Regions from separate parts of the Pseudomonas sp. 05N432 genome, predicted to be linked through region 2. Evidence: riboswitches for the same ligand, from Rfam matches in the RefSeq annotation. Region 2 holds a riboswitch; the other holds the start of a gene.
The links. A riboswitch is a leader RNA that binds a small molecule or an ion and turns the genes downstream of it on or off. The one in region 2 is predicted to bind cobalamin.
Positions count from the first base shown of each region.

Region 1 (15,699 bases), on a different contig from region 2:
CATTTGTAGGAACACCCAATAACCATGTCTACTCAAATCCACACTCAGGATGCCATTCGCACCCTAACCAACGCTTTTGCTCCAATGAACTGCCTGATCATGGCTGCTCGCAAAGGCTGCTTCAGCTTCACTCTGGTCAATGAACACGGCATCGCTCGTCACAGCGAACGCCTGTACCCCGATCAATACTCCAGCGCCGAGCCGCTGCAGGCCGTGATCGAGCGTACCCGTCAGGCACTGGTTGCCTGATACGCCAGAAAGGCTGAAAACATCAAAAGCCCTGCCTGAAAAGCAGGGCTTTTTATTGCCTGATATTTCTCCATTCGCTGTACCGGCTTAAGCACCAAGCGATATAACGGTTATAACTCGGTGCCAGAAATATTTTAAAAACAGGCCTTTACGGCACGAATATGACACTACACTTCAACTCAAGCGGCTTGATCCGCTTCCGGCGATCCTGAGTCGATCCACAGCTGCCAAGCCCACCCAGTCAGGAATCGCCGCCCACTTCACGTTTCGAGGGCTTTATGGGTATCGCCGCCAGCGAACTGTGCCGTTATGTGATCCGTCCGACATTGATTTACCTCGGACGCCACAGCACGATTGCCGAATCCCTGCTACTGGGTGTTGCAGCCAGTCAGTCCGCTCTCGGCTCCGCCCTGCATGACCGCCGCGGGCATGGTCTGTACCGGATTGCCGAACCTCGTCACCAGGCGCTTTGGGATCACTACCTGGCGCTGGACCCGGAACGCGCCAGCCTGGTTCGCGGCCTCGCCAGCCAGCACGCGTTCCTCAGCGGTCCGCACCTCGAACTGACCGTCAACCTGCGTTACGCCACCGCCATCGCCTGGCTATTGATAGAAGAACAGAATACCCCGCTCCCCGAAGCCGATGACCTGCTGGGCATGGCCAGAATCTGGCGCCAGACCTTCCAGCCGCAAGGTCGTCTGCGTGACTTCACCTGCGCCTGGCAAACCTGTGTATCACCGCTGAATCAGATCGCCTGCTAACCGGGCAATTTGCAAGATCGCGCATTATAGGTGCGAATCTGGTCTGATTGTCCTACAAAAGCGCTCTATCTCAAGCCATCCAGCCTATAGCGCTCAAACGAAAATGTTGGTAATTTTCGCCCCGGTGATCACCAGGAGTTCTAATAATGAAAAGAGTAATGCTCAAAACCACCCTTAGCCTCGCCGTTACCTTGGCATCCACCCAGATCTTCGCAAGTGGCTTTGCCCTCAACGAACAGAGCATCAGTGGGATGGGGACTGGTTTTGCGGGACGCTCTTCGTCCGCCGAGGATGCGAGTACTGTATTTGGCAACCCTGCCGGTATGTCGCGTATCAAGCGCCAGGAAGTCACTGGCGGGCTGGCAGCTATCGACGCTTCGAGTGATATCAAAGACGCCCACGGCGCCCATCCGGGTACCAACAAGGGCGACATGGTGCCATTCACAGCCGTTCCGATGGGCTATTACGTCAAACCGATCGATGATCACTGGGCATTTGGCCTCGGCGTCTATGCACCTTTTGGTCTGATTACCAACTATGAAAGTGGCTTCCAGGGCGGCGGCTTCGGCAGCAAGAGTGAAGTCAAGGTTGTGACCTTCCAACCTACCGTCAGCTATGCCTTCAACGACAGAGTATCGATCGGTTTCGGCCCGACCATTAACCGTATTGGCGGCACTCTCGAGTCGGATGTACCTCTTTTTGGCGATACCCACGTCAAGATCAAAGGCGACGACACCGCTCTGGGCTATAACTTCGGTGTTCTGGTACAAGCAACCGATACCACCCGCCTCGGCCTGACCTATCACTCGAAAGTGAATTACAAGCTCGAAGGTCATACCGATATCACTGCAGGCGCCAACGCTCCTTCCGCCTTCCTGCAAAGCAATCGATACGACGCTTCGCTGAAAATCGAAACGCCTGAATCGGTCGACTTCTCCGTGACGCAACAACTGACAGATGCGTGGACCGTGTATGCAGGTTCCACCTGGACCCGCTGGAGCCGCCTGAAAAACATCACCGTCAATAACGAAGGCGTCACTGCGGCACAGGGCGGTGTATTGTCCCCAGCCTTGTTCGGCACCATTACGGAAGAGCAGAACTGGCACAATACCTGGGCCTACGCCATCGGTACTTCCTACAAGTTGAACAAGCAGTGGATATTGCGCACCGGCCTGACCTTTGACCAGTCGCCTACCAACAATACTGACCGCTCACCACGCATTCCTACAGGTGACCGCACTATCTTCAGCCTTGGCGCTGGCTACAACGTCACCGATGATCTGACCATCGACGTCGCCTATTCCTACCTCAAGGAAGAAGCTGTCACGGTGAATCACTCCAACGCAGTAGACAGTTACAGCGCCAAGTACGAAAACAGCTCCAATGGTTTTGGTGTCGGCGCGACCTACCGCTTCTGATTCACTGCGAGCCTGAACAGCTCACTGGCTGAATTGAAAAAGCCCCGCGCTCTTGCACAGACGCGGGGCTTTTTAGTGGGTGTGACTCAGCAAGCACCCATACCGAGCTGCATCAGTGCCAGCCCACCCTGATGCCAGCCCCACCAGGCCAGCGCCAACAACAACGCGCCAGCCCCGGCAGCGGCGAACCAGGCTGCAATCCTGCTCATGCCACACTCACCTGAGCTTGCAACCGTGCCACGGGACGCTCGCGTACAGGCCAATTCAAGACTGCCGCCAACAGACTAAGAAGAATCGCCACCTGCCAGATCAAGTCATAGTTGCCTGTTCGGTCGTAAACCACCCCACCCAACCAGCCGCCAAGGAACGAGCCCAACTGGTGAAAGAGGAAAACGATACCGCCGAGCATAGAGAGGTTTCGTACACCAAACAGCGTCGCCACCGTGCCGTTGGTCAAAGGCACTGTCGACAACCAGAGAAAGCCCATGGCCATGCCGAACAGATAGGCACTGGTCTGCGTGACTGGCGCCCAGATGAACAGACTGATCACCACCGCACGCAGCAGGTAGAGCCCTGTCAACAGACGCGGTTTGGACATGCGCCCACCGAGCCAGCCGGCGGTGTAAGTACCGAAGATATTGAACAGGCCAATCAACGCCAGCACCGTGGTACCAACGCTGGCAGGCAGATGCTGGTCGACCAGATAGGCCGGCAAATGCACACCGATAAACACCACCTGGAAACCACAGACAAAAAAACCGAACGCCAGCAACCAGAAGCCCGAGTGCGAACACGCTTCGTGCAGGGCCTCGGACAGGGTTTGTTCATGACCGAGCACGGGCAGCGGTTTGTCTTTGAGCATGCTGACCAGCGGCACAATCAGCGCTACCAGCATTCCCAGCACCAGGAGTGCTGTCGACCAACCGAGCCAGCCGATCAACCCCAACGTGCCAGGCAACATGGCGAATTGGCCGAAAGAGCCCGCAGCACTGGCGACACCCATGCCCATGCTGCGTTTCTCCGGCGGCAGGGCGCGCCCTACAACGCCAAGAATCACCGAGAACGAGGTGCCAGACAGGCCAATACCGATCAACAAGCCAGCACTCAATGACAGCGTCCAGGCCGAATCGGACAAGCCCATGAACACCAAACCCACGGCGTACAGCACACCACCGACCAGCACCACTTTCGCCGCGCCGAAGCGGTCCGCCAAGGCCCCGGTGAATGGCTGCGCCAGCCCCCAGATCAGGTTCTGCAGGGCGATGGCAAAGGCGAACACTTCGCGCCCCCAGCCAAACTGCGCGCTCATCGGCGGCAAAAACAGCCCGAAGCCATGCCTCACGCCAAGCGACAGCGCAAGAATCAGTGCGCTCCCAAGTAGAACCCAACCGCTGGTACGCCACATTGATGTCATTCTTGTTCTCCAGTAGCGGGTATATACCCGCTTAAGTTCGGGCTTACGCTTGGAAAGGCCCGCCGCCTCAGGCGAGTTCATCCAGCAAGGCCAGCAAGGTTGCGCGTTTCTCTGCTCCCAGACGATCAATCAGCCGCTGCTGCGCCGCTTCCCAGGCCGGCAAGGCCGCTGCCAGGCGCTCACGCCCGGTTTCGGTCAACTGCACGATGCGGTTGCGCTGGTCTTCACCTTCAACCAGCATCACCAGCCCCTCCCCCTCCAGCACCCGCAGATTACGCCCCAGCGTACTGCGATCCAGGCCCATGGCTTCCGCCAGGGTCGAAATGCTCGGTTGATCGAGGCGCTGCAAATTGCACAACAAGGAATACTGCGCAACGTTGATCCCGAAGCCGTCGAGGGCGCCGTCGTAATGCCTGCTGACGCCACGGGCGGCGCGACGCAGGTTGGTGCATAAACATTGAGAGGCTAGCATGGTGCGTGTATATACCCGCGATAAAGTTAAAGCAAGTTTGATTATCAAACAGCCGTAAGGCCGCGCACGTTGAAGGTGACTCTCAGAGCAGCGCCAAACCCACCAGCACCGCCGTTTCCAGCAACTCCAGCAACGCCCCTGCCGTATCGCCAGTGGTCCCGCCCAGACGCTGCAACATCACTTGGCGCAACCAGAAGAACATTGGAGCCGCCAGCACCAGCGCAACAACACCGCTCCAGCCGCCAATCAGCACGCACGCCAGCGCGCTGAGCAACAGCACCTGCTGACCGGTCTTGCGCGGCAGATGATCGGCCAGCGCCTGCCCCAGGCCGCCAGCGCGCACGTAAGGTGTATTCAGAAACAGCCCCAGCAAGGCACTGCGACCGATCAGCGGTGCGAGGATCAAACCGGCCATGGAGTGCTGTTCAATCAACGCCAGTAACGCCGTGAACTTGAGCAACAACACCAATACCAGCGTCACCACTGCAATTGGCCCACTGCGCGGGTCCTTCATGATGCTCAAGGTGCGCTCGCGATCACCAAAACCGCCGAGCCAGGCGTCGGCGCTGTCGGCCAGACCGTCGAGGTGCAAACCACCGCTGAGCATCACCCAGACACTCAACAGCAACGCCGCATGCAACAACGCTGGCGTACCGAGCAACAGTCCGTTCAGCGCCCACAACAACCCGCCAAACAGCAGCCCGACCAATGGATAAAACAGCAGCGAGCGCCCAAGTTCCTGAGGCGCCGGCATGCCTGGCAGACGAATCGGCAAGCTGCTGAGGAACTGCAAGGCGATCCAGAACGGCAACATGTTCAGCCCTCTTCCCTGAGCACGGCATCAGCCTCGACGCGCAACGAAAACAGCGCGCCATGAGCGACTTCAACGTTGAGTAAATGCTCGCGCGGCAATCCGCGTGCGCGGGCCAGTAACAGACGCATGACCCCACCGTGACTGATCAGCAACACCCGCTCGCCGGCATAGGCCCGATGCAAGCGCTCGACGGCTGCCAGCACCCGTGCGGAAAACGCAGTCACCGGCTCACCTTCCGGCGGCGTAAATGCGTAGGGATCAGCCCAAAACCTGCCTAACGCTTCGGCGTCGGTTTCCATCAGCGCTGCCGCGCTCTGCCCTTCCCAGACACCGAAGTGCAGCTCTTGCAGATCCTTGTCCAGCACCACCGGCAAGCCGAACCGCTCGGCCAGTTCCTCGGCAAAACGCGCGCAGCGTTGCAGCGGCGAGCTGACCAGACGATCCCACGGACCTTGATCAATCACCGCCGCGCGCATCTGCTCCCAGCCTTTGGCGGTCAGCGCGTCATCCAGGCTGCCGCGTAAACCGCCACCGAGTTCGGTTTCACCGTGACGCAGCAGATCCAGACGCAACGTCATGCCGGACGATCGGCCACGGCCGCTTCGGCGAAGGTCGCCATTTGCCCGTGCAGATTGCAGGCCAGACGCAGCAACGGCACTGCCACTGCGGCACCGCTGCCCTCGCCCAGACGCAGGCCGAGATCCAGCAAAGGTTCAGCGTTCAGCGTTTCCAATACATGCCGATGACCCGGTTCAGCCCCGCGATGACCAAACAGCAACCACTCGCGGCATGCCGGATTCAGACGCACTGCGACCAATGCTGCCACGCTGCAAATAAAGCCGTCGACCAGCACCGCCAACCCTTCTTGAGCGCAGGCCAGATAGGCGCCGACCAGCGCGGCGATTTCAAAACCACCGAGGTTGAACAATGTCTGCAATACATCACCGCGCTGAGCGGCATGCAATGCCAGGGCGCGTTCAATCACCTGGGTTTTATGGCTGACACCTGCCGCGTCCAGACCGGTGCCTGGCCCGGCCAGATGCGCCACCGGGCAATCGAGCAATGCACAGGCCAACGCGCTGGCAGCGGTGGTATTGCCAATGCCCATCTCGCCACCGATAAACAGCTCGGAGCCTTCAGCAATCGCCCGCAACACGCTGTCACGGCCAGCCTGCAAGGCTTGTTCGCCCTGGATTTGCGTCATCGCCGGGCCATGAACGAAGTTCGCAGTGCCTGGACCGATGTGCAGGTGGCGCACGCCCAGCAAATTCAACGAAGGCGTGACAGTGCCGAGGTCGACCACTTCCAGCCGCGCCTCAAGCTGCCGCGCCAATACGCTGATCGCCGCGCCACCGCTGACAAAGTTATGCAGCATCTGCCCGGTGACTTCCTGCGGGAACGCCGAAACGCCTTCGGCGACCACGCCGTGGTCACCGGCAAAAATCGCTATCCACAGCTGATTCAGGCTTGGCTTGACCCGGCCCTGCAACCCCGCCAATTGCACCGCCACCGACTCCAACTGCCCGAGGGAGCCCGCCGGTTTGGTCAGTTGCTGCTGTCGGGCCGCCGCTTGCTCATGCGCTTGCGCATCGATCGGTTTGCACGGGTTCAACCACCAGGAATGAGTCATAACGCAATACCTTTCAAAGTCAGGGGCAGGCCGGCAACGGTCAACACGACACGCTGACAGCGCTCAGCCAGGGCTTGATGCAACCAACCGGCTTCATCGACATAGCGGCGAGTCAATTCGCCCAGCGGGACGACACCCAGACCGGTCTCGTTGCTGACAAAAACAATTTCTCCCGGCAGCGATGCCAGACACTCCAGCAAGGCTTCACGCTCATACGCCAGACGCTCGGGATCTTCCAGCATCAGCAGATTGGTCAGCCACAAGGTCAGGCAATCCACCAGTAAACAACGCTCGGCACTGGCGTTTTCGCGTAGCACCCGGGCCAGTTCCAGCGGCTCTTCAATGAGCGCCCATTCAGGCGGACGGCGCTCGCGATGATGGGCCACGCGGGCATTCATTTCGCCATCCAGCGGCTGGCTGGTGGCGATGTACGTCACCGCCAGGCCGCTTTCGCTGGCGAGCTTCTCAGCCAGACGGCTTTTACCGGAACGGGCGCCGCCGAGGATCAGTTGCAACATGGTCATAAACCTCTAAATGGCGGTGTGACAACCGACGCTATCGCGAGCAAGCTCGCTCCCACAGTTGACCACGCTCCAATGTGGGAGCGAGCCTGCTCGCGATGAGGCCTGCACAGCCGCCTCAAAACCCACAGAGCTCACGCAACAACCCAGTATCCAGATGCTTCTCCACCAGATCCGCCAACCGCTCGATATCGCGCTCGCGCAAGGCGTGGTAATCGACTTCCTGTACGTCCTGCAAACCGGCCCAGCGCAACAGCGCGCTGCATGCCGCCGGAGACTCGAACAGGCCGTGCAAATACGTGCCGAGCACCTGTCCATCAGCACTTCGCGCTCCGTCGCTGCGACCGTCATCCAGCAACACCGCCGCCTGCTCCAAAGCACTACCGGTGGTGACCCCGGCGTGAATTTCATAACCGCTGACTTCAGCGTTTTCCAACGCCAGATGTCCGCGCACATTGCGCAGCTGTTTCTCTTCTTCAAGCACGGTTTCGAACGCCAGCAAGCCGAGACCGGTACTGGAGCCCGCAGCGCCTTCCAGCCCTAGCGGGTCGTGTACGTGCTCGCCGAGCATTTGCAGGCCACCGCAAATACCGAGCAGCTTGCCGCCGTAACGCAAATGGCGGGTAATGGCTGCGTCCCAACCGTTGGCGCGCAAGTAGTGCAGGTCGCTACGCACACTCTTCGAGCCCGGTAGGATGATCAGGTCGGCAGGCGGAATCGGCTGACCGGGCCCGATGAATTGCAGATCGACCTGAGGATGCAGACGCAGCGGATCGAAATCGGTGTGGTTACTGATACGCGGCAACACCGGCACCACCACGTTGAGCACCTGATCGGCTTTATCGGCCTGGCGCTGATCGATGCCGTCTTCGGCTTCCAGATGCAGATCCACGACATACGGCAGCACGCCGATCACCGGTTTGCCGGTACGCTCTTCCAGCCAGTCGAGGCCTGGCTGCAGCAAGGCGATATCGCCGCGAAAACGGTTGATGATGAAGCCTTTGACCCGCGCCTGCTCAGTGGCTGACAGCAACTCCAGCGTGCCCACCAAATGCGCGAATACCCCGCCGCGATTGATGTCGGCGATCAGCACCACCGGACAATCCACCGCTTCGGCGAATCCCATGTTGGCAATGTCGCCAGCGCGCAGATTAATTTCGGCCGGGGAACCCGCGCCTTCGACCATCACCACCGGATAGGCTGCACTCAAGCGTTCGTGAGAGGCGAGTACCGCTTGCATGGCGATGGCTTTGTAGTCGTGATAGGCGACTGCGTTCATGGTGGTCACGGCACGCCCGTGAATGATCACTTGCGCGCCGGTATCGCTATTGGGCTTGAGCAGCACCGGGTTCATGTCGGTGTGTGGCTCAAGGTTGGCCGCTTGGGCCTGCACGGCTTGAGCGCGGCCGATTTCGCCGCCGTCGGCGGTTACCGCACTGTTGAGCGCCATGTTCTGCGGCTTGAACGGCACCACGCGAACACCCTGGCGCGTCAGCCAGCGGCACAACGCGGTTACCAAGGTACTTTTGCCGGCGTCCGAGGTGGTGCCCTGCACCATCAACGTGGTCATGAGGTTTCCTCGGTGTAGGCTTCAAAAGCGTGCTCGAGGCGCTGCCAATCGGCGTCATCGGCCGGCAAGCCGAACCTCAGACTGCTGTTGTGGGTGAACAGGCGCAGCAAGATGCCGCGCCGGGCCATGAATTCGTGCAGATGCTCTGCGTGATCAGTGATCAACCACTGAAACAACGCGCAACCACCGTGCGGTTTGAAGCCGTGGCGTTCGAGGACTTCAGCCAGGCGCTGGCTGGCCTCTTCGCTACGCAGACGCTGGCGAGCGTGACCTTGGGTGTCACGCAAACAGACCTGACCCAATACCCGGGTCGGCCCGCTGACCGCCCAAGGACCGACCTGCTCGGCGAGCAGTTTGAGCAACTTGCGCTCAGCCAGCACAAAACCCAATCGCACCCCGGCCAGACCGAAAAACTTGCCGAACGAACGCAAGACGATCAAGCCGACCTGATCGGTATAAGACGACAGGCTCAGCTGCGGGGTGTTGTCCATGAAGGCTTCGTCGACCACCAGCCAGCCACCGCGCTGCGCCAGCCGCGCATGCCAGTCGAGCAGACGTTCCGGGGTCAGGCTCAGGCCGGTGGGATTGTTCGGGTTAACCACTACCAGCACGTCGAGGCTATCGAGGAAAAAGTCGACTTCCTGCTCCAGCACTTCACGCACGACGTAGCCGTTGCGACGCCAGGCCTCAGCGTGCTCGGCATAACAGGGCGAGAGCACGCCGACTTTACCGGCGCGACGCAGACGTGGCAGCAACTGGATAGCCGCCTGGGAGCCCGCGACCGGCAGCACCTGCGAGGCGCCATAGTATTCGCGTGCAGCCTGCTCCAGGCCGTCATCGGTTTCCGGCAAACGCGCCCAGGCCCGTAACGGGATGTCCGGGATCGCCCACGGCCAAGGTGCCAGACCGCTGGACAAGTCGAGCCAGTCGGTTTCGGCGATGCCGTACTGCAACGCCGCCTTGCGCAAGCGGCCACCGTGCTCAAGCATAAATCTCGGCTCCCACACAGAGGATCAGCAACCACAGCCATACCCCGCGCTGAACCAGTTGCCAGCCGCGATCGATGGAGTTGGCGTCTGCCGGTACGCCTTCGCCCAGCTGTGGACGCTGATGCAGCTCACCGTGATAGATCGCCGCCCCGCCCAACTCGACGCCCAGAGCACCCGCGCCAGCGGCCATCACCGGCCCGGCGTTCGGGCTGTCCCAGGTCGGCCCCTGCGTGCGCCAGCATTTGAGCGCCAAACGGGTTTTACCCAGCAGTGCGTAGGTCAAAGCCACCAGGCGCGCCGGAATATAGTTGAGCACATCGTCGATTTTCGCCGCCGCCCAGCCGAAGCGTTCAAAGCGCTCGTTGCGATAACCCCACATGGCGTCCAGGGTATTGCTCAGTCGATAGAGCACCACGCCCGGCGCACCCGCGACGGCAAACCAGAACAGCGCAGCAAATACTGCGTCGCTGCCATTTTCCAGAACCGATTCGGTGGCCGCGCGGGCCACTTCGGTCGAGTCCAGCTCACTGGTCTGACGGCTGACCAGATAGCCGACACGCTTGCGCGCTTCATCCAGGTCGTCGCTGCGCAGGGCCTGAGCCACCGGCTCGACATGCTCACCAAGGCTGCGCAGACCGAGCGCGCAATACAACGCGAGAATATCGACGACCCAGCCGATGTACGGCAACCAGGACAATGCCGTGATCAACAGGGTCAGCGGCAGCACCGCCATCACCCAGGCCGTGACGCCATGACTGCGCCAGCCACGACCGGCAGAGTTGAAACGCTGCTCGATACGATCGGCAAAACGGCCGAACGCCACCAGCGGATGCCAGCGCTTGGGTTCGCCCAGCAGCGCATCCAGCGCTACGCCGGCGACACTCAGCAACGCCACACTCATTGACTCACTCCCCAAAAATTCTCGTACAGCAGTTCACTCAGCGGACGCGCCTGCGCCCAGCCTTCAAGGACCAGCATCGGCGCCGGGTAAAATTCCCTGACCGGTCCCAGGCACAACACTGCCAGCGGTTTGGCCCCAGGCGGCAGGCCCAGCAGATCCGCCAATGCCTGCGGCTCGAACAACGAGACCCAGCCCATGCCCAAACCTTCGGCACGGGACGCCAGCCAAAGATTCTGGATTGCGCAGGACAACGACGCCATGTCCATTTCCGGCAAGGTACGACGGCCAAAGATATGCCGCTCGCGATCATCCATCAGCGCGGCAACCAGTACTTCGGCGCAGTCGTTGATGCCTTCGACTTTAAGTTTCATGAATTCGTCGGAGCGTTCGCCCAGCGCTTCGGCGGTGCGTACCCGCTCCTCTTCCACCAGTTGCTGGATCTTGCCGCGTAACGCTCGGTCGCTGATGCGGATGAACCGCCAGGGCTGCATCAAACCGACACTCGGCGCCCGATGCGCCGCTTCGAGCAAACGCCGAAGCAGTTCGGGCTCGACGCTGCCGCCACTGAAGTGACGCATGTCGCGACGCTCGGCAATCGCGCGATAAACCGCTTCGCGCTCGGCCTCGGAAAATGTGTTGTCGGTCATGGCCGCTTCGCGGGCGAGCCCGCTCCCACAAGGTTCAGGTCTGGCGCAAACAGCGCGGCGATCGCCGATGGGTTGGACGGGAAATAAAAGTGCACATAAGACGCCGTCATCCGCCCGTCACGGTAAACCGCCTCGGCACCGCGCCCGCCGTTAGGGCTCAGGCCGCGAGCGATCGGCTCAAGCTCGGTGCTGGTCAACGAATGGTGGTAGGTGTGGCCACGCAACGGGCCTTCGGGTAACTCGACCGCTTGCAGGGCCAGCGCGGCCAGACGCTTTTGCATCACCGCATCACCGGCCAGCAGCCCTACCAACTCGGCACGCGTGCCATCGACATCGGTCAGTGAGTCGAGCAGGTACAGCATGCCGCCGCATTCAGCCAACAACGGTTTGCCAGCGCCGTGATGCGCGCGAATCGCATCGAGCATTGTGCGGTTTTCAGCCAACGCCACGTGGTGCAATTCCGGATAACCACCGGGCAGATACAGGCTGTCAGCTTCTGGCAATTCACGGTCATGGATCGGCGAGAAGAATCGTAACTCCGCCCCCATCGCCCGCAACAAGTCGAGGCTCGCGCCATACGTGAAGGCAAACGCTTCATCGCGAGCCACGGCAATTCGCACACCGGCCAACAACGGCTCGGCGGCAATCACATCAGGCGCAGCGAACTCGACGGCGGGCGGCAACGCCACTTCGCAGCTGCTGGCCAACGCGGCGGCGGCGGCGTCGAGGCGCAGATCGAGATCATTCAATTCACTGGCCTGGACCAGCCCCAAGTGACGGCTAGGCAATTCGATTCCGGTTTCCCGGGACAAGGCTCCGTACCAGCGCAAGCCTTCAGTGAGACTGCCTTCAAGCAGTTGCGCGTGACGCAAGGTGCCGACGCGGTTGGCCAAGACACCGGCAAACGGCAAGTCCGGCTGATAACGTGCCAGCCCCAACGCCAACGCGCCGAATGTCTGGGCCATGGCGGTGCCATCGATCACACCCAGTACGGGTACGCCGAAGTGCCGCGCCAGATCGGCGCTGGACGGCGTGCCATCGAACAGGCCCATGACGCCTTCGATCAAAATCAGATCAGCCTCAGCGGCGGCTTCCCACAACAGCCGACGACTTTCCTGCTCGCCGACCATCCACATGTCCAATTGATACACCGGCGCACCGCTGGCGCGCTCGAGAATCATCGGATCGAGAAAGTCCGGGCCGCATTTGAACACCCGGACCTTGCGCCCCTGATTGCGATGCAAACGGGCCAGCGCGGCGGTGACGGTGGTCTTGCCCTGACCGGAAGCCGGCGCAGCAATCAATACCGCCGGGCAAAAACGCGGCTCACTCACAGCTCAACGCCTTTCTGCGCTTTGATCCCGGCCTGGAAAGCGTGCTTGATCATGCCCATTTCGGTGACGGTGTCGGCCAGCTCGATCATTTCCGGCTTGGCACCACGACCGGTGACCACCACGTGCTGCATCGGCGGACGCGCCTGCAAGTCGCTGAGCACTTGATCCAGGTCCAGATAACCGTGCTTGAGGGCGATATTCAGTTCATCGAGCACCACCAGACCAATGGCCGGGTCACGCAGCAATTCGCGGGAGACGTCCCATGCGGCCTCGGCGGCGGCGATATCGCGCTGGCGATCCTGGGTTTCCCAAGTGAAACCTTCGCCCATCACGTGGAAGCGCACTTGCTCCGGGAAGCGACGGAAGAACAGCTCCTCGCCAGTGCTGCTACGCCCCTTGATGAACTGCACCACGCCGCACTGCATGCCGTGGCCCATTGCCCGGGCGAGCATGCCGAACGCAGAACTGCTTTTGCCCTTGCCGTTGCCGGACAGGACCAGCAGCAAGCCGCATTCATTCGGCGAGTTGGCAATGCGCTCATCGATCACCGCTTTCTTGCGCAGCATGCGTGCCAGGTGGCGTTCGTCACGATCAGGGGAATCAGTCATGGGGGAGCTCTCCGTTGAGGCTGGATAACGGCGGGCAGGCATAGAAATAGACGGCAACAAGCCTGGCATCGCCCACCGTGATGCCGCTGGATGGATCAGGCCGGTCTCCGGGCTCATGAGCGGCTTTCGCCTGACTGCACGCCTTCCCATATCGACCTTCGACACAGTGGCTCAAAGCGCAGTTTTTACTCATTTACCGTTGCGGGGGCAGCGCCGGGATCGTCGCCCGCTCTGTCAAAGAACGCGCCCTCACCGGCTTCCCTGTTTCACTCGGTCGACCACTGGGTCACAGAGCACCTGAAACAAGTCGCGAAGGTTAGAGGGTTGGGGGTGGAGCGTCAATTAAAGCCGGGGGCTCATCGACAGATAGAAACCGACCCAGATCAATAATCTGGCGCCAATCTTGTGCCACACTGAAAGCAATGATATCAAAGAGCCACAACCTTACATTACAAGAACAAAGAGGGGGCAACATGCAAGGCATGATCATCAGTAACCCGAAGCTGGAATTCCTGCGCCCGGTGCTGGAGCGCTGGTTCGAGTGCATCGACCGTTACAACGCAGTACGCGGCGATAACGAAAGCCCTTACTGGTTTGACGAACGCGCCAACGTGAGCCTGCTTTCGGCGGCAGCGTGGATGGCTGAAATGGTCACCCTCGAACAGACTCCGACGAAAAAGCAGATCGAGGAAGGCGAACGCAATGGCCGCGCCGACCTGTTTATCGCCAGTGGCGAAGAACGCGCCTATCTTCAGGCCAGCCAACGCTGGCCGCGGGTCAATAACCTGAACCTCACCCAGGCCTTGCAAGATACCGTGAGCGATGCGAAAAAAATCAGCTACGCCAGCGACCTGAAGCTTGGTTGCCTGTTCGTCGCCCCACAAAAAGCCCAGCAAAGCCCTACGCCGGAAGAACTCCAGGACATGGTCGACGACCTGCAAAAGGAACACTCCTGCGCCGTGGCCTGGTACTTCCCCTACGCCTACCGCAAATTGCACAACGAAGCCGGCAACTACCATCCGGGCATCGCGGTATTGCTCAAAGAGGCTCGCGGCTGACGGGTTGAACCTTCCATCGATCAGGCTCCTCTATGATGAGGTGATGCACTCATAGGGAAATCAGCATGCTCAAGCCTCGATTCGTCATTGTTATCGCCATCGCCGGAGGGCTCGCCGCCTGCGGGGAGTCCGCCACCTTGCCAGTGTCGGACGGCACGGGCCCATCGCCCAAGCTGCCGGAACCGCACAAGACCCTGATCCCGACAGTGAACATTGCACCGGCGGTCGGCTGGCCAGCGGGCGCAAAGCCGATTGCCGCGCCAGGCACTCAGGTGGCGGCATTTGCCGAAGGACTTGATCATCCACGCTGGCTCTATGTACTGCCCAACGGCGACGTGTTGGTGGCTGAAACCAATGCGCCACCCAAGCCCGACGACAGCAAAGGCATTCGTGGCTGGGTCATGGGCAAAGTCATGGGCCGCGCCGGTGCTGGCGTACCAAGCGCGAACCGGATCACCCTGCTGCGTGACAAGGATCACAACGGCGTCGCTGAAACCCGCACGACCTTCATCGAGAACCTCAACTCGCCGTTCGGCATGACCCTGGTCGGCAACGACCTGTACGTCGCCGACACTGACCGCCTGCTGCGCTTTCACTATGAAAGTGGTGAAACATCCATCACCACCAAACCGGTGAAAGTCATCGACCTGCCCGGTGGCACGCTGAATCATCACTGGACCAAAAACGTCATCGCCAGCAAGGACGGTAGCAAGCTCTACGTCACGGTCGGCTCCAACAGCAATGTCGGTGAAAATGGCCTGGAACAGGAAGAAGGACGCGCAGCGATCTGGGAGGTCGATCGCGCGACCGGCAATCATCGGATTTTTGCCTCAGGCCTGCGCAACCCCAACGGCATGGACTGGGAACCGCGCAGCGGAAAACTCTGGACAGCTGTCAACGAACGGGACGAAATCGGCAGCGACCTGGTGCCGGACTACATCACCTCGGTCAAGGACGGCGGCTTCTACGGCTGGCCATTCAGTTACTACGGCCAGCACATCGACGCGCGCGTCACACCGCAAAACCCCGACCTGGTCGCCAGGGCCATCGCCCCGGACTACGCGGTTGGACCGCATACCGCTTCGCTGGGCCTGACCTTCGCCGAAGGCAGCAAGCTGCCAGCTCCGTTCACTGAAGGCGCATTTATCGGCCAGCATGGTTCCTGGAACCGCAAACCACATAGCGGCTACAAAGTCATCTTCGTGCCGTTCAGCGCTGGCAAGCCGGCAGGGCAACCGGTCGACGTGCTGACGGGGTTTCTCAACAAGAATGAAGAAGCCATGGGTCGCCCGGTGGGCGTAGTGATCGATAAA
Region 1 is NZ_JBFTMM010000020.1:136,627-152,325, forward strand. It holds gene AC1DHT_RS23700 (hypothetical protein) at 25-249, shown strand; gene AC1DHT_RS23705 (hypothetical protein) at 528-1,010, shown strand; gene AC1DHT_RS23710 (OmpP1/FadL family transporter) at 1,157-2,428, shown strand; gene AC1DHT_RS23715 (hypothetical protein) at 2,515-2,637, opposite strand; gene AC1DHT_RS23720 (MFS transporter) at 2,634-3,842, opposite strand; gene AC1DHT_RS23725 (MarR family winged helix-turn-helix transcriptional regulator) at 3,910-4,314, opposite strand; gene AC1DHT_RS23730 (adenosylcobinamide-GDP ribazoletransferase) at 4,397-5,128, opposite strand; gene cobC (alpha-ribazole phosphatase family protein) at 5,131-5,706, opposite strand; gene cobT (nicotinate-nucleotide--dimethylbenzimidazole phosphoribosyltransferase) at 5,703-6,758, opposite strand; gene cobU (bifunctional adenosylcobinamide kinase/adenosylcobinamide-phosphate guanylyltransferase) at 6,755-7,276, opposite strand; gene AC1DHT_RS23750 (cobyric acid synthase) at 7,398-8,849, opposite strand; gene cobD (threonine-phosphate decarboxylase CobD) at 8,846-9,838, opposite strand; gene cbiB (adenosylcobinamide-phosphate synthase CbiB) at 9,831-10,739, opposite strand; gene bluB (5,6-dimethylbenzimidazole synthase) at 10,736-11,386, opposite strand; gene AC1DHT_RS23770 (cobyrinic acid a,c-diamide synthase CobB) at 11,383-12,720, opposite strand; gene cobO (cob(I)yrinic acid a,c-diamide adenosyltransferase) at 12,717-13,328, opposite strand; cobalamin riboswitch at 13,410-13,644, opposite strand; gene AC1DHT_RS23780 (hypothetical protein) at 13,802-14,386, shown strand; gene AC1DHT_RS23785 (PQQ-dependent sugar dehydrogenase) at 14,452-15,699, shown strand, end outside.
Region 1: it holds a riboswitch for cobalamin, as region 2 does, so the genes downstream of both, cobO (cob(I)yrinic acid a,c-diamide adenosyltransferase) here and AC1DHT_RS05615 (CbtB domain-containing protein) in region 2, are expected to answer to the same signal.

Region 2 (14,022 bases):
TCGCGCAGGTAACGAATCTGCTCGCCGATTGCCCCATACAGGCTCGGATCGCCGGAATGCACGCGTGCTACATCCTGGCCTTTGTCGTGGGCGACTCTGATCAGTTCGATGATCTGTTCCAGGTGCAATTCGGCGCTGTTGACCACCTGTTCGGCCTGATGGCCTGCCAATACGGCTTCAGGCACCAGCGAGCCGGCGTAGATGATCACCGGGCAGCTGCGAATCAGTCGCTGGCCCTTGACCGTGATCAGTTCCGGGTCGCCGGGACCTGCGCCAATGAAGTAGACGGTCATGGCCGGCTCCTGTGAAAAATGTCAAAGCAAGGCTTCAGATGAAGATTGCTCATGATCGAAGGCGGGGATTATCGAGGATTTTAGGCGGCGCCGGCCAACGCAAACGTCGCCTGGGCATATTTTTGTCGCGGGATCAGCAATTTTACCGGTGCCTGCGCCAGTTGTTCGGCGAGGGCCAGCGCGGCACTTTCCGCTATGCCGTAGCAGCCGGTGCGCTCGAAAGCGATTTGCGAGCGATGGCTGAGTTGCGGTTTATAGCTGGAAAGTTGTTCGCTGCTGAAGCAGATCAGTGGCAGTGACAGTTGCCGGGCCAACTCGATCAGACCGGGCTCATCACGTTTCAGATCGATGCTGGCCAAGGCCTTGATCGCCTGTAGATCGATGTGATGAGCCTGCAACGCCTGATCGAGCAACGTGCGCAGCGTGCTGGCTGGGCAGCCGCGCTGGCAGCCTAGGCCGACCACCAGGGTCGGCGCTGCGCCCGTTTCACTCATGCGTGGTATTGACCATCGCTTTTGCGGCGGAACAACCAGGCGCTGATCAGGCCCATGGCCAGCCAGAACGCGGCGTTGGTCAGCTGCGAGGCGACTTTGAATTGCGCTTCGAGGGCTTCGGGGGCCAGCATCGAATGCACTTCAGGCTGCGGTGCGCCGATGATGTGCGGCACGGCCAGAATGGCGACACCGAGCACTTTCAGCAGCCAATGCCGGGCGAACACGATCAGCGCGATACCGACTGCGGTGGACGCTGCGGTGCTGATCCACCAGATCTGCCGTTGTGCCAGGTCTGCGGCGGCAGTCCCCGGCAATTCCGGCGGCAGACCCAGGGTCGGTGCGAGGACGAAGGTCGCGTAACCGGCCAACCCCCAGAGCAGGCCTTGAGCGGTGCGAGTCGGGGCGCGCAGGGTGTAGAGCCCGGCGAGCATCAGTGCAAAGCCAACGGCGACCACCAGATTTCCGCCGGCGGTCGACAGCACACGCTGCCAGCCGTCTTCCGGTTCCCAGGCTTGCGCATCATGGGTGTGGCCGGCCATCGCGCCTTCGGCATGTTCATGGACTTCAGCCGCCGGGGCTTTTTCGTAGGTTTCCGCCTGAAGAATCAGCGGCGCGACCCAGAAGCTTTGCAGCAGGGTCAGCAGCAGGGCGGCCAACAAACCGGTGAAACCTGCGGTTTGCGCAATACGCTTGATCATCTCGGCAGGTCTCAGTGGCACGGGAAAGCAGAACTGTGACGGGTATCGTGGGCGGCGTTGTGCACCGCGTCGATGTGCGAGAAGCCGGCGAAATATACAAGACATGCGCCCAGGATCGATGCGCCGATAGCGGCAACGAGGCGTTGGCTCAGGGTGGAGGTGGTGCTGGCGGTGACGTGGCGAGTGCTGCTGATGATCGACATGGCGCTTCCCTCTGGTCAGTCAGTGGGTGAAGCGAGCGCATGCAACCCCCCGCGAGCCGGGCACGCAGAGGCTGAAACAGCGCCCGCCCACCGCGGGTTTGTTATTGATGTGTTGCGGGCCGGTCTCCGGGCTCACGAGGGGCTGGCATTCGCCGAACCTGCAAGAATCGCCTTCCCATGCCGAACTGCTGGCACAGTGGATCTGATTCTTCGCTCGCTTACCGTTGCGGGGGCAGCACCGGACTGACATGGCTTTTGAGTAAAGCACATGATTCACCGGTTTCCCGTTTCACCCTGTGAAGGGCACCCGTAACAAGGCGTGTAGGAGAGCATGGGCGAGGGCAGGGCGTCAATTGGCAAGCGTTCTCAACGCGAGACCGAGGTGCTGCCATCGCGAGCGGGCTCGCTCCCACATTGGAACGCGGTCAACTGTGGGAGCGAGCCTGCTCGCGATGGCGTCATCACAGCCGACGCACAACTCAGGCGAACATTGACCCGCCCCGATGCGATGCGTAGCCTTGCGCTTTCGAGGTTCTTCGGTGCGTGCACCGAAGCTAAGAAGGGAACGCGGTCGATGCCGCGGCTGCCCCCGCAACTGTGAACGGTTTCGTTTCTGCCATGCCACTGCGCTCTTTTGTTTTCAGGCGCGGGAAGGTGCAGGAACCGCCAGTCGAAAGACTGGCCCACCGTCAGCCAGGAGACCTGCCTCGATACAGATTCTCACTACAACCGGGCGGGGTGATCCGGTGGCGAATTCTTCCGCGCGCTCAAGCGCCGTCGGTTGTCGTCCCGTATGCCCGCCACCTTGCCAAAGGGCATCCGATGAAAACACTGGCCAAACTTCCCGTCACCATCGTCACCGGTTTCCTCGGTTCGGGCAAAACCACCTTGCTGCGACACATGCTCGATAACGCCCAGGGCCGGCGTATCGCGGTGATCGTCAACGAGTTCGGCGAGCTGGGCATCGACGGCGAAATCCTCAAGCAATGTTCCATCGGCTGCACCGAGGAGGAAGCCAACGGTCGCGTGTATGAGCTGGCCAACGGCTGCCTGTGCTGCACTGTTCAGGAAGAGTTCTTCCCGGTGATGCGCGAACTGGTTGCCCGTCGCGGCGATCTCGACCACATCCTCATCGAAACCTCCGGCCTGGCCCTGCCAAAACCGTTGGTCCAGGCCTTCCAGTGGCCGGAAATCCGTAGCGCCTGCACCGTGGATGCGGTGATCACCGTGGTCGACAGCCCGGCTGTGGCCGCTGGTACTTTCGCTGCGTTCCCGGATCAGGTCGATGCCCAGCGCAAACTCGACCCGAACCTGGACCACGAATCGCCGCTGCACGAGCTGTTCGCCGACCAACTGGCCAGCGCCGACCTGGTGATTCTCAACAAGGCCGACCTGATCAGCCCGGCAGATCTGGCCAAAGTGCGCCTGGAAGTCGCCGAAGAACTGCCGCCAGCGGTGAAGATCATCGAAGCCAGCAGCGGTCGTTTGCCGCTGGACGTGCTGATCGGCCTGGGCGCCGGCTCTGAAGAACACATCGACAGCCGCCACAGCCACCACGACCATCACCACGATGGCGACGACCACGATGATCACGATCACGACGCCTTCGATTCGATTTCCATTGAACTGCCGCAAGCCGACGAAAGCCTGTTGCTCGACGCCCTGACCCAATTGGTGGTCCAGCACGGCATCCTGCGGGTCAAGGGTTTCGCCGCAATCCCGAGCAAGCCGATGCGCTTGCTGATCCAGGGCGTGGGTACGCGTTTCGACAAGCATTTCGATCGTCAGTGGGGCGCAGACGAAGCGCGCAGCACCCGTCTGGTGCTGATCGGCCAGCAACTCGACGCCGCCTTGCTCGAAGCGCAATTGCGCGCTGCGCTCAGCGTTTAATCCATGCACCTGCTCAGGACCCAGCCCGGCGGTTTCGTCTCGGATGACAACATTGCCGACCTTGGCCAAACCCCCGCCGAGCTGGTGATTCTGTGCAGCGGCGACTCCAGCCTGGCGCTGCTCGCCGAAGCGGCGCAGCAGTTGCCCGAGGATTACCCGAGCCTGCGCCTGGCCAACCCGATGCAGGTGCAGAATCACGCCTCGGTCGACTTGTACGTCGACGAAGTGCTGCGCCACGCCAAGGTGATTCTGATCTCGCTGCACGGCGGGATCGCTTATTGGCGCTACGGCATCGAGCGTCTGGTGGAGCTGTCGCAACGCGGAGTGCAACTGATTCTGGTGCCGGGCGATGACCGTCCTGACCCGGAGCTCAGCGACCTCAGTACCGTGCCTGTCGAAGACCGCGAGCGGCTTTGGCATTTTTTGCGTCAGGGCGGCATGGGCAATGCGCTGGATTTGTATCGCTGCCTGGCCAGTCGTTGGCTGGGCCGCGATTACCACTGGTCCGAACCGCAGACCTTGCCGCGTACCGCGATTTACCACCCATACAAAAGCAACGCGACGCTGGGCGATTGGCAAGCCGACTGGCAGCTTGATCAGCCGGTGGCGGCGGTGCTGTTTTACCGTTCGCACTTGCAGGCGGCGAACACCGCTTTCATCGATGTTTTCTGCCAGCGCTTGCAGGCGGCGGGGCTGAACCCGCTGCCGATAGCGCTGGCCAGTTTGAAAGAGCCCGGCTGCCTGACGGTGGTCGAGGACTGGCTGGATGAGGCGCAGGCCTCGGTGATTCTCAACACCACCGGGTTTGCTCAATCGAGCCCCGAAGCCCCGCACCTGCGACCCTTCCGGCGCAATATCCCGGTGATCCAGGCAATCTGCGCCCAGGACAACGAGCCGGGTTGGCGCGCCAGTGAGCAAGGGCTCGGCCCACGGGATCTGGCGATGCACATCGCCTTGCCGGAGCTCGATGGACGGATCATCAGCCGCCCGATCAGTTTCAAGGACCTGGCCTGGCGCAGTGAGCGCAGCCAGTCCGACGTGGTCTGTTATCGACCACAACCCGAACGCATGGATTTTGTCGCTGAACTGGCGCGGCGCTGGGTCGAGCTGGCGCGGGTGCCTCATGCTGAAAAACGCATTGCGCTGATCCTCGCCAACTACCCGACCCGCGACGGGCGGATTGGCAACGGCGTTGGCCTCGACACGCCGGCCGCGGCGCTGAATATCCTGCGGGCGCTGCACGCAGAAGGTTATCCGTTGCCTTCCGATTTGCCGGAAAGCGGCACCGCATTGATTCAGCAATTGCTCGGCGGGGTCAGCAATGACCTGGAGAGCATCGACCTGCGCCCGTGCCAGCAAAGCCTGGCACTGGCCGACTATTATTCGATGTTCAACGCCTTGCCCGAAGCCAACCGTGCAGCGGTGCTGGAACGTTGGGGATCGCCTGAAAACGACCCGATGTTCCGCAGTGGACGAATGATGGTCGCAGGGCTCAGGTTTGGCCTGACCTTTGTCGGCATTCAGCCGGCACGCGGTTATCAGGTTGATCCGAGCGCGGTCTATCACGACCCGGACCTGGTGCCGCCCCACGGTTACCTGGCGTTCTACTTCTGGTTGCGTCAGGCCTACGGCGCCCACGCGGTGATTCACGTCGGCAAGCACGGTAACCTCGAATGGTTGCCGGGCAAGGGCGTTGGCCTGTCCGAAAGCTGCTGGCCGGACGCGTTGCTCGGGCCGCTGCCGAACATTTACCCGTTTATCGTCAATGATCCGGGTGAGGGCGCGCAGGCCAAGCGTCGAACGCAGGCGGTGATCATCGACCACCTGATGCCGCCACTGACCCGCGCCGAAACCTACGGCCCGTTGCGCAATCTGGAACTGTTGGCCGACGAGTATTACGAAGCCCAATTGCTCGACCCACGACGGGCTCGCGAGTTGCAGCGCGACATCCTCAATCTGGTGCGTGAAACCCATATCGACCGCGAGTTGCAGTTGGACGAGAAGCTCGACAGCGACGCCGATGCCGCGATCTGGTTGCCGCGTCTCGATACCTATTTGTGTGATTTGAAAGAGTCACAGATCCGCGATGGCCTGCACGTATTCGGCGAATCGCCAAGCGGGCGTCTGCGCATCGACACCTTGCTGGCGTTGCTGCGGATTCCGCGCGGTGACGGTCGTGGCGCGCAATCGAGCCTGTTGCGGGCCTTGGCCAAGGCGTTCGCGCTGGGCTTTGATCCACTGGATTGTGTGTTGTCCGATCCTTGGTCGGGTCCGAAGCCGGCTGAGTTGCTGACGCTCAGTGCTGAGGCGTGGCGCACTGCTGGCGACACTCGCGAACGGCTGGAATTGTTCGCCACTCAACTGATCTCGCAGACGGTGAATACCGAGTTCGAGCTACAAAACCCGTCTCATCAAGTCAAACCCGGTCCCTGTGGGAGCGAGCCTGCTCGCGAAGCGGTCGATCATTCAACATTGATATCGATTGCCCCGGCGCTTTCGCGAGCAGGCTCGCTCCCACAGGAGGCAGGCTGGTCTGACGTGAAAGCAATCATCGACAACCTGTGTGAGGTGGTCGCGCCGCGACTGGACGCCTGCGGCCCGGCAGAAATGCGCGGCTTGCTGGATGCGCTCAGCGGTCGTTTTGTTCCGGCAGGGCCCAGCGGCGCACCGAGTCGCGGACGCCTCGATGTGCTGCCGACCGGGCGCAACTTTTACTCGGTGGACGTGCGCAACCTGCCGACCACCACCGCCTGGCGCATTGGTTTCCACTCGGCGAACCTGATTCTTGAACGGCACCTGCAGGACCACGGCGATCATTTGCGCCAGTTGGGTTTGTCGGTCTGGGGCACGGCGACCATGCGTACCGGCGGCGATGATATCGCCCAAGCCATGGCGCTGATGGGCGTGCGCCCGGTCTGGGCCACGGGCAGTCAGCGGGTCGATGACTTTGAAATACTGCCACTGAGCCTGCTCGACCGGCCGCGCGTGGATGTGACGTTGCGCGTCTCGGGGTTCTTCCGCGATGCCTTCGCCAACCTGATTCGGTTGTTCGATGCCGCCGTGCAAGCGGTTGCCGCGCTGGATGAGCCAGACGACATGAACCCGTTGGCGGCCAAGGTTCGCGGCGAACGTGAAGCGCTGATCCAGTCCGGTCTGGACGAAGACGCCGCCGCACGACAGGCCGGCTGGCGGATTTTCGGCGCCAAGCCCGGTGCTTATGGCGCGGGCGTACAGGGCGCCATTGATGGACGTTTGTGGCAGAGCCGCGAGGATCTGGCCGAGGTCTACTTGAACTGGGGCGGCTACGCTTATGGCGGTTCGGATGAGGGTACGGCGGCTCGCGAACAGTTCGCCCAGCGCTTGAGCCAGGTTCAGGCGGTGCTGCAAAACCAGGACAATCGCGAGCACGACTTGCTCGATTCCAACGACTATTACCAGTTCCAGGGCGGCATGCTTGCGGCTGTCGAAAGCCTCAGTGGCGAAGCGGCGGCGAGCTACCATGGCGACCACAGTCAGCCGGATTTGCCGAAGATCCGTACCCTCAAGGAAGAGCTGAACCGGGTGATCCGCTCCCGGGCGGCCAACCCGAAGTGGATCGACGGGGTCAAGCGGCACGGCTACAAAGGTGCTTTTGAACTGGCGGCCACCGTCGATAACCTGTTCGCCTTCGACGCCACTACACAGCTGATCGACGATCACCAGTACGCCTTGCTGGCCGACGCCTATTTGCTTGACCCGTCGACCCGCGAGTTCGTCCAGCAGCATAATCCCCACGCCTTGCGCGACATGACCGAACGCCTGCTCGAAGCCCAGCAACGCGGGATGTGGCAGGAGCCGGGCGAGTATCGGGAGGCGTTGGAGAACTTGTTGTTGGATATAGAAGAAGACAGCTAGATCAGCAGCGACTCAAGTCTAATGTGGGAGCAGCCGGTCGACGCTCGATTGCTCGCGATAGCGATGGGTCAGTCAACATTGATGTTGAATGTAACGCCGCTATCGCGAGCAAGCTCGCTCCCACAGGTTGTGCTTTTTAACTGACAGACATTGGTGTTTATCCCTAGTAATGACCGACCATGATCGAGACCAGACAATGACCGACACCCCGCATTTTCCGCTGTCCGCCGTGGTCGGCGCCGATGCTCTGAAACTGGCGCTGTGCCTGACGGCCATCGACCCGAAAATCGGCGGCGTGCTGATCGAAGGCCCGCGGGGCATGGCCAAGTCGACGTTGGCCCGTGGCCTGGCGGACCTGCTCGCCAGCGGGCAGTTCGTCACCTTGCCGTTGGGCGCGACTGAAGAGCGACTGGTCGGCACCCTCGACCTGGACGCCGCGCTGGGTGAAGGCCGTGCGCAGTTTTCCCCCGGTGTGTTGGCCAAGGCTGACGGCGGCGTGCTGTACGTCGATGAAGTGAATCTGCTGCCCGATCATCTGGTGGATTTGCTTCTCGACGTCGCTGCCAGCGGCACCAACCTGATCGAACGCGACGGCATTTCCCATCGGCATTCGGCGCGCTTTGTATTGATCGGCACCATGAACCCGGAAGAGGGCGAGCTGCGTCCGCAACTGCTCGACCGTTTCGGTCTGAACGTCGCCCTCAGCGGTCACACGGTGCCGCTTGAGCGCGGTCAGATCATCCGTCGCCGGCTGGATTTCGACAGCGACCCCCAGGCTTTTTGCGCCGACTGGGAAACTCGGCAGCAGGCATTGCGTGAACGCTGCCAAGGTGCGCGTGCAGCACTGGCGAGCATTCCTCTGGATGATCAGGCACTGGCGCAGATCACCGAGCGTTGTTTTGCCGCCGGGGTCGACGGCTTGCGTGCCGACCTGGTCTGGCTGCGTGCCGCCCGCGCCCATGCGGCGTGGCGTGGGGCCGGGGCGATCGGCGAGGAAGACATCGATGCTGTAGCCGAGTTTGCCCTGCGCCATCGTCGTCGCGACACGCCGCCGTCTGCGCCGCGCCAGAACCCCGCGCCAGACGCGTCCGCCGCCCAACAACCGAACCCCGGCGAAGGCCAGGGCCAGTGGGGTGAAATGCCCGCTCAGGCATTGCCCACCGGCGCCCGCCGTGAAGTGCCGAGCTGGCCAAAAAAGCCCTAGGCATTCGCCCTCGATCTGACGCGGGGGCGAATGCCAAACCCCGTGCAGGACACCTGAAAAACGGCAGGCAAGGTCAGCGTCAAGCCAGCCAAAACGGCTCGGTCAATTGGCCCGGCACGCTGCTCAACGGCCGTCCGCGTCAGCGCGAAGATCTGCTGTTCCATCTGCGCAGTCGTTCCCCCCACGAGCTGTGGCTGGTGATTGTCGATGCCTCGGCCTCGACCCGGCGTCATCAGGCGCTGAGTGACGCCAAAGGCCTGCTGGCGCAACTGTTCGATGACGCCTATCGCCAGCGTGCGCGGCTGGCGCTATTGACCGCCAGTGGCGCTGCGCCGAAGTGGCAAGTGCAAGGCCTGAAAGCCTCGGCCAGCCTGCGCGACTGGCTCGATGCACTCGGTGCGGGCGGAGGCACGCCGTTGTTCGCCGCGCTGGATGAAGCGACGCATTGGCTGGCGTTGCGGCAAAAGCGTTTTCCGGCAGAGCAACAACGCGTGTTGCTGCTGACCGATGGCCGCCTAAAAGCCATGCCAATGCAGGTGGCACTCAATTGCCCGGCGTTGCTGGTAGACATAGAGCGCGGGCCGATTCGATTGGGGCGGTCGAAGGCCCTGGCGCACGAATTGAACGCAGACTATCGACATATCGACACGCTTTAATCTGCCGAATTACCCACAGCACCTATGCTGTGGATTCAGCTCATCACAGGAGTGGATCATGCGTGTTCTAGCCGCTAACAGTCAGGACGATTTCCGCGTCAAAGCCTATGCCGGTACCAACGGCGTACTGCTCGCCATGGACCTGGTCGAGCCGCGACGCAAAGGCCTGCTAGGTTTTGCCATCGAAAAACAGCAGGGCAGCGGGCCCTGGGAGTTTCTGTTCAACAGCCTGACCTTCCCCGGCAAGGCGCACACCTTTCCCCAGTACAACGCGACGCCCAGCGACAGCGCACCGTTGCAGAAATTTCGCTGGGCTGATTACGCGGTCAATCCGGGCGTGACGATCAACTACCGGGTGCATCTGGCCTATGGCACGCCGGATGCGCCGCAATTGGGCGAGGCCCTGGCGGTGACGGTCACCACCGACAATGGCCTGCCGGCGGGCCAGCATGTCATTTTCAATCGTGCGGTGGCGGCCAGCCAGGCCTTCTCCCGCAAGTTCCCCGAGCTCGATGCACAGCTGAGCGCCAACAAGAACCTGTCCCTCGACGACTGGCCCGCCGCACCACGGCAATGGCTGGAGAACGGCTTGCTGGAGCAGATCACCGGTTTCATCGAGCGCGCCGTGGATGGCCAGTGGGCGCTGGACATCGCGATTTACGAGTATCAACTGCCGACCATTATCGATGCGGTCAACGCGGCGTTTGAGCGGGGTGCCAAGGTTCGGGTGCTGTATCACGCCAAGCCCGGTGATGCCGACACCACCATGAATGAGGAGAGCCTGGCGAAGCTTCCCGCCGAGAGCAAACGGGGGCGGGTGACTCACGCAATCTTCCACGACAAATTCATCGTGCTGAGCAAGATCGATGGTGGTGAATATCGGCCTCAATCGGTGCTGTGCGGCAGTACCAATTTCACCGACAACGGCGTCTATCGCCAGGCCAACGTGGTGCATGTGCTGGACAATTCCACGGTGTCCATCCATTACCTGCAAGTGTTCGAGCAGATCTGGGCTGCGCCGACCGATGTGGGAGCTACGCGTACCTGGTTGACCAAGAACAACCCGATGGACCCGTCGCAGCCGTTGTTTGTCGGTTTCTCACCGCGTACCGGCCAGGCCGATCTGCAGCAATTCGTCCAGATCATCAATGCGGCGAAGAAGGACGTTCTGTTTGTCACCGCGTTCGCGCTGCCGGACGAAATCCTCAATGCCTTGCTCGGCCAGCCCCACGACGATGTGCTGCGCTATGGCCTGCAAAACACTGCCAGCCGCATCACCGGCTATCACGCCGACCGCACGGCCGATTTCGCCGCCACCGCGTTGCTCAACACCGGTATCGAAGGCTGGCTCAAGGAAAGCATGAAAGGCCAGAAGGGCGATCTGTTGGTGCACCTCAAAGCCATCGTCGTCGACTTCACCACCGACGCGCCGGTGATCATCAGCGGCAGTCACAACCTGAGCATCAACGCCAGTGAAGGCAACGACGAAAACTTCCTGATCATTCGCGGCGACACCGATCTGGCCGACCGTTACGGACTGGAATTGCTGCGCTTCTACGAGCATTACCGCTTCCGTTATGCCGCCAGGCAAGAGGACCTCAAGCAGGTTCCGCCCCTGGCGGTGGATGACAGTTGGACCAACGCCTATTACCTGGATGGCGACCTGCGAATGCTCTCGCGGTTGCGTTTTTCCGGGCGGTAAATGACCGCCGATTCTGCCTGGCCGTGAAGGTCATGCCGCCGGTCTGCTTTCACAGGGGCTGTGCGGCACCTGATCTACCGTTGCTTGTTGAGGAGTGCGCTCCTCATTCACGCGGTTTTTCAGGGAGAACTACCATGGCACATGTACGGCGTGATGTATGGAAGCTGGGTTCTGGCTGGAGCGATACCTTGTTGTGGTATGCGCGTGGCGTCGGAGTCCTTCAACAACGACCGATCACTGACCGCACCAGTTGGCGGTTTCTGGCGGCGATTCACGGTATTGATATTCCCCTTTGGCAAAGCGCCGGTTATCTGCGACGGGGTGAGCAGCTACCGTCCCAGGCCGATCAGGACACCTACTGGAACCAGTGTCAGCACCAGAGCTGGTACTTTTTGCCGTGGCACCGCGGCTATCTTGCTTCATTCGAACAGATCGTCCGCAAGGCTATCGTCAGTCTCGGAGGGCCAAGTGATTGGGCCCTGCCGTACTGGAACTACAACGAGAACCAGCAGACGCTGAACCTCCCGGCCTGCTTCGCCGCGACCGCCTTGCCCAACGGTGAGCAGAATCCCTTGTTTGTGGCTCGCCGGTTTGGCCCGACCGGCAACGGGGTGGTGGTACTCAACGCGCAGCGGATCAATCTGCGCCCGGCCCTCACCGATCATGACTTCGCCGGCGGTTCCGGCGGTGGCTCTCCGGGCTTCGGTGGCCCGGTCACGGTGTTCGAGCACTATGGCCAGGTCAGCGGTCGGCTCGAGTCGCAACCGCACAACTACGTGCACGTCGCCGTGGGTGGCCAGCAACAGGGCAGCCGGGTGCCAGGGTTGATGATCGATCCGGATACCGCCGCCCTGGACCCGATATTCTGGCTGCATCACGCCAACATCGACCGGCTCTGGGACGTGTGGCTGCAGCGCGACCGGCAGAACCGCAACCCGGTTACCAGTGCGTGGCTCAATGGCCCGCCGACCCCGGGTCGCGGCTTCGTGGTACCGACGGTCAGCGGCCAGCCGTGGCCGTTCAAGGTGTCTGACATGCTCGATACCCGGGCACCGAAGCTGGATTATAGTTATGAGGATACGTCCGACCCGCTGCACGGTACCCGGGCATTTCAACAACGCTTGGAAACCCTGGGCGCAAGCCCCGAGCCTCTTGGTGCTGCAGCCGTGAAGGAAAAATCCATGAGCGCCCAATCACCCGCCGAACTGCTCGGCGCCAATGACAAAGCCATCGCCTTGACCGGCGCTACAGTCGAGACGCCGTTGCAACTCGACCAGAGCACCTCGGGCAAGCTGATGGGCAACCTGAAATCCCGGGCCTTTGCCCCCACGGTTGCGGAGCATTCCCTGGACCGGGTGTACCTCAACCTGGAAAACATCCGCGGAAACAATGACGCGGCGACCTTCGACGTGTACGTCAGTCTGCCGACCGAAGGGTCTTCGTCGGCGCTGCCCGACCAGTGCGTCGGGTCGATCTCGCTGTTCGGCGTGCGCAAGGCCAGCAATCCGGACAGCCTGCATGGTGGCAAGGGCGTGAGCCATGTGCTGGAGATCACTGATGTCTTCGACAAGCTCAGTGCCAGCGGCCAGGATCTGGCGCAACTGAAAGTGCGCTTTGTGCCGGTGACCGATGTTCAGGCCGAGGACAACATCACGGTCGGTCGCGTGAGTGTCTATCGGCAAGGCGATTGAAGATGGGGTCATACCTCATCCAGGTCGTGACCCGAGGCTTCCTGCCATGGCTGATCCTGATCAGCCTGGCAGGTTGGGGGCTGTTCCTCGGCTCGGTGCAGATGCTGTCTATCCCGGCATTCTGCGGAGCCTTCGTGCCCCTTGCTTATGCCGCGGGCTGGCAGGGGATTGAACAGGCGTTGCTGTTCAATCCTCCTCGCCAGTTGGTGGTTTCATGGCTATCGATGTTGCTGGCGATGACCCCTTTGCTGCTGGTCCATCCGCTGACGTATGTGTGGCAACGCAGTTTGCTGAGGAAGCGCTGGCAAGCAGTGGTGTTGTTTGTGCTGGGTTTCACCAGCGTCTGGACGCTAGCCGGTCTGCTGCTCATGACCTTGGTAGTCGCGGCTCGGGTGATGTTTGGGGTTTCGCAGGCGATGGCGTTTGTCGTTACTTTGGCCGTGTGCCTGGTGTGGCAGGCGTCGCCGCTCAAACAACGGTACCTGAACCGCTGTCATCACCAGCCAAGGATTTCGGCGTTCGGCTGGGGGTTTATCAAGGATTGTCTGGTCTATGGTGTGGCCAGCGCAGGCTGGTGCGTCGGCTCGTGCTGGGCGCTGATGTTATTGCCGATGCTGGCAGAGCAGGGGCATGTGCCGCTGATGCTGTTGAGCATGGGCTGGATGCTCTGGGAGCGGTTCAAGCGTCCTCGACCCGTTCGTTGGCACTGGCCCCGCCTGTTTCGCTGACCCTCACTTGCAGAGCGGCCGCAGGCAGCTCCGACGAGGCTTGCATAAGCCATCCGGTTATTTGCTCATCGCTGCCCGGTACTGGCGCGTGCGTTTGTCGATGTACAACGGGTCGAGGATCAGCGCCCAGAGCACAGTTGAGGTGTTCAGTTCTGATGTGTGTACTCGTTGGCAGTGGTTGGCAGCGAGAGTATCGATGTCTTCGCGACTCGATGAGAGAGCAACTGATGCGCCCGTGGAACGGTGTGTAAAGAGCCAAGGGTTTGCCGTAACCATGGCAGGTCACGTTGCGATTTACGTATGGCAGGTTTAACGCGGGCCTTGCCGAAGAGAGCGATAAACACGTTGTTCAAAGTCTCTGCACTATCAAAACCTTTGAGCTTCTTCAGCAGTTTCCCGTTGCAATAGCACAACACGGTGGGGGTACCGCTGACCTTGGGGTGGCGTGGGCACTCGGCGGTATTCAACATGTAGAACTCGGCGCGATCTTTATAGGCCTCGGCCGCCGCCAGAAATATCGGCCCGGCGAACCCACAGGCGTAACAGTGCGGATGACCGAAATACAGGAC
Region 2 is NZ_JBFTMM010000003.1:264,340-278,361, reverse strand. It holds gene cobM (precorrin-4 C(11)-methyltransferase) at 1-293, opposite strand, end outside; gene AC1DHT_RS05625 (cobalamin biosynthesis protein) at 374-787, opposite strand; gene AC1DHT_RS05620 (CbtA family protein) at 784-1,485, opposite strand; gene AC1DHT_RS05615 (CbtB domain-containing protein) at 1,497-1,688, opposite strand; cobalamin riboswitch at 1,789-2,014, opposite strand; cobalamin riboswitch at 2,201-2,412, shown strand; gene cobW (cobalamin biosynthesis protein CobW) at 2,511-3,578, shown strand; gene cobN (cobaltochelatase subunit CobN) at 3,582-7,472, shown strand; gene AC1DHT_RS05600 (magnesium chelatase ATPase subunit I) at 7,669-8,676, shown strand; gene AC1DHT_RS05595 (vWA domain-containing protein) at 8,730-9,332, shown strand; gene AC1DHT_RS05590 (phospholipase D-like domain-containing protein) at 9,391-11,034, shown strand; gene AC1DHT_RS05585 (tyrosinase family protein) at 11,169-12,725, shown strand; gene AC1DHT_RS05580 (copper chaperone) at 12,728-13,453, shown strand; gene AC1DHT_RS05575 (thioredoxin family protein) at 13,600-14,022, opposite strand, start outside.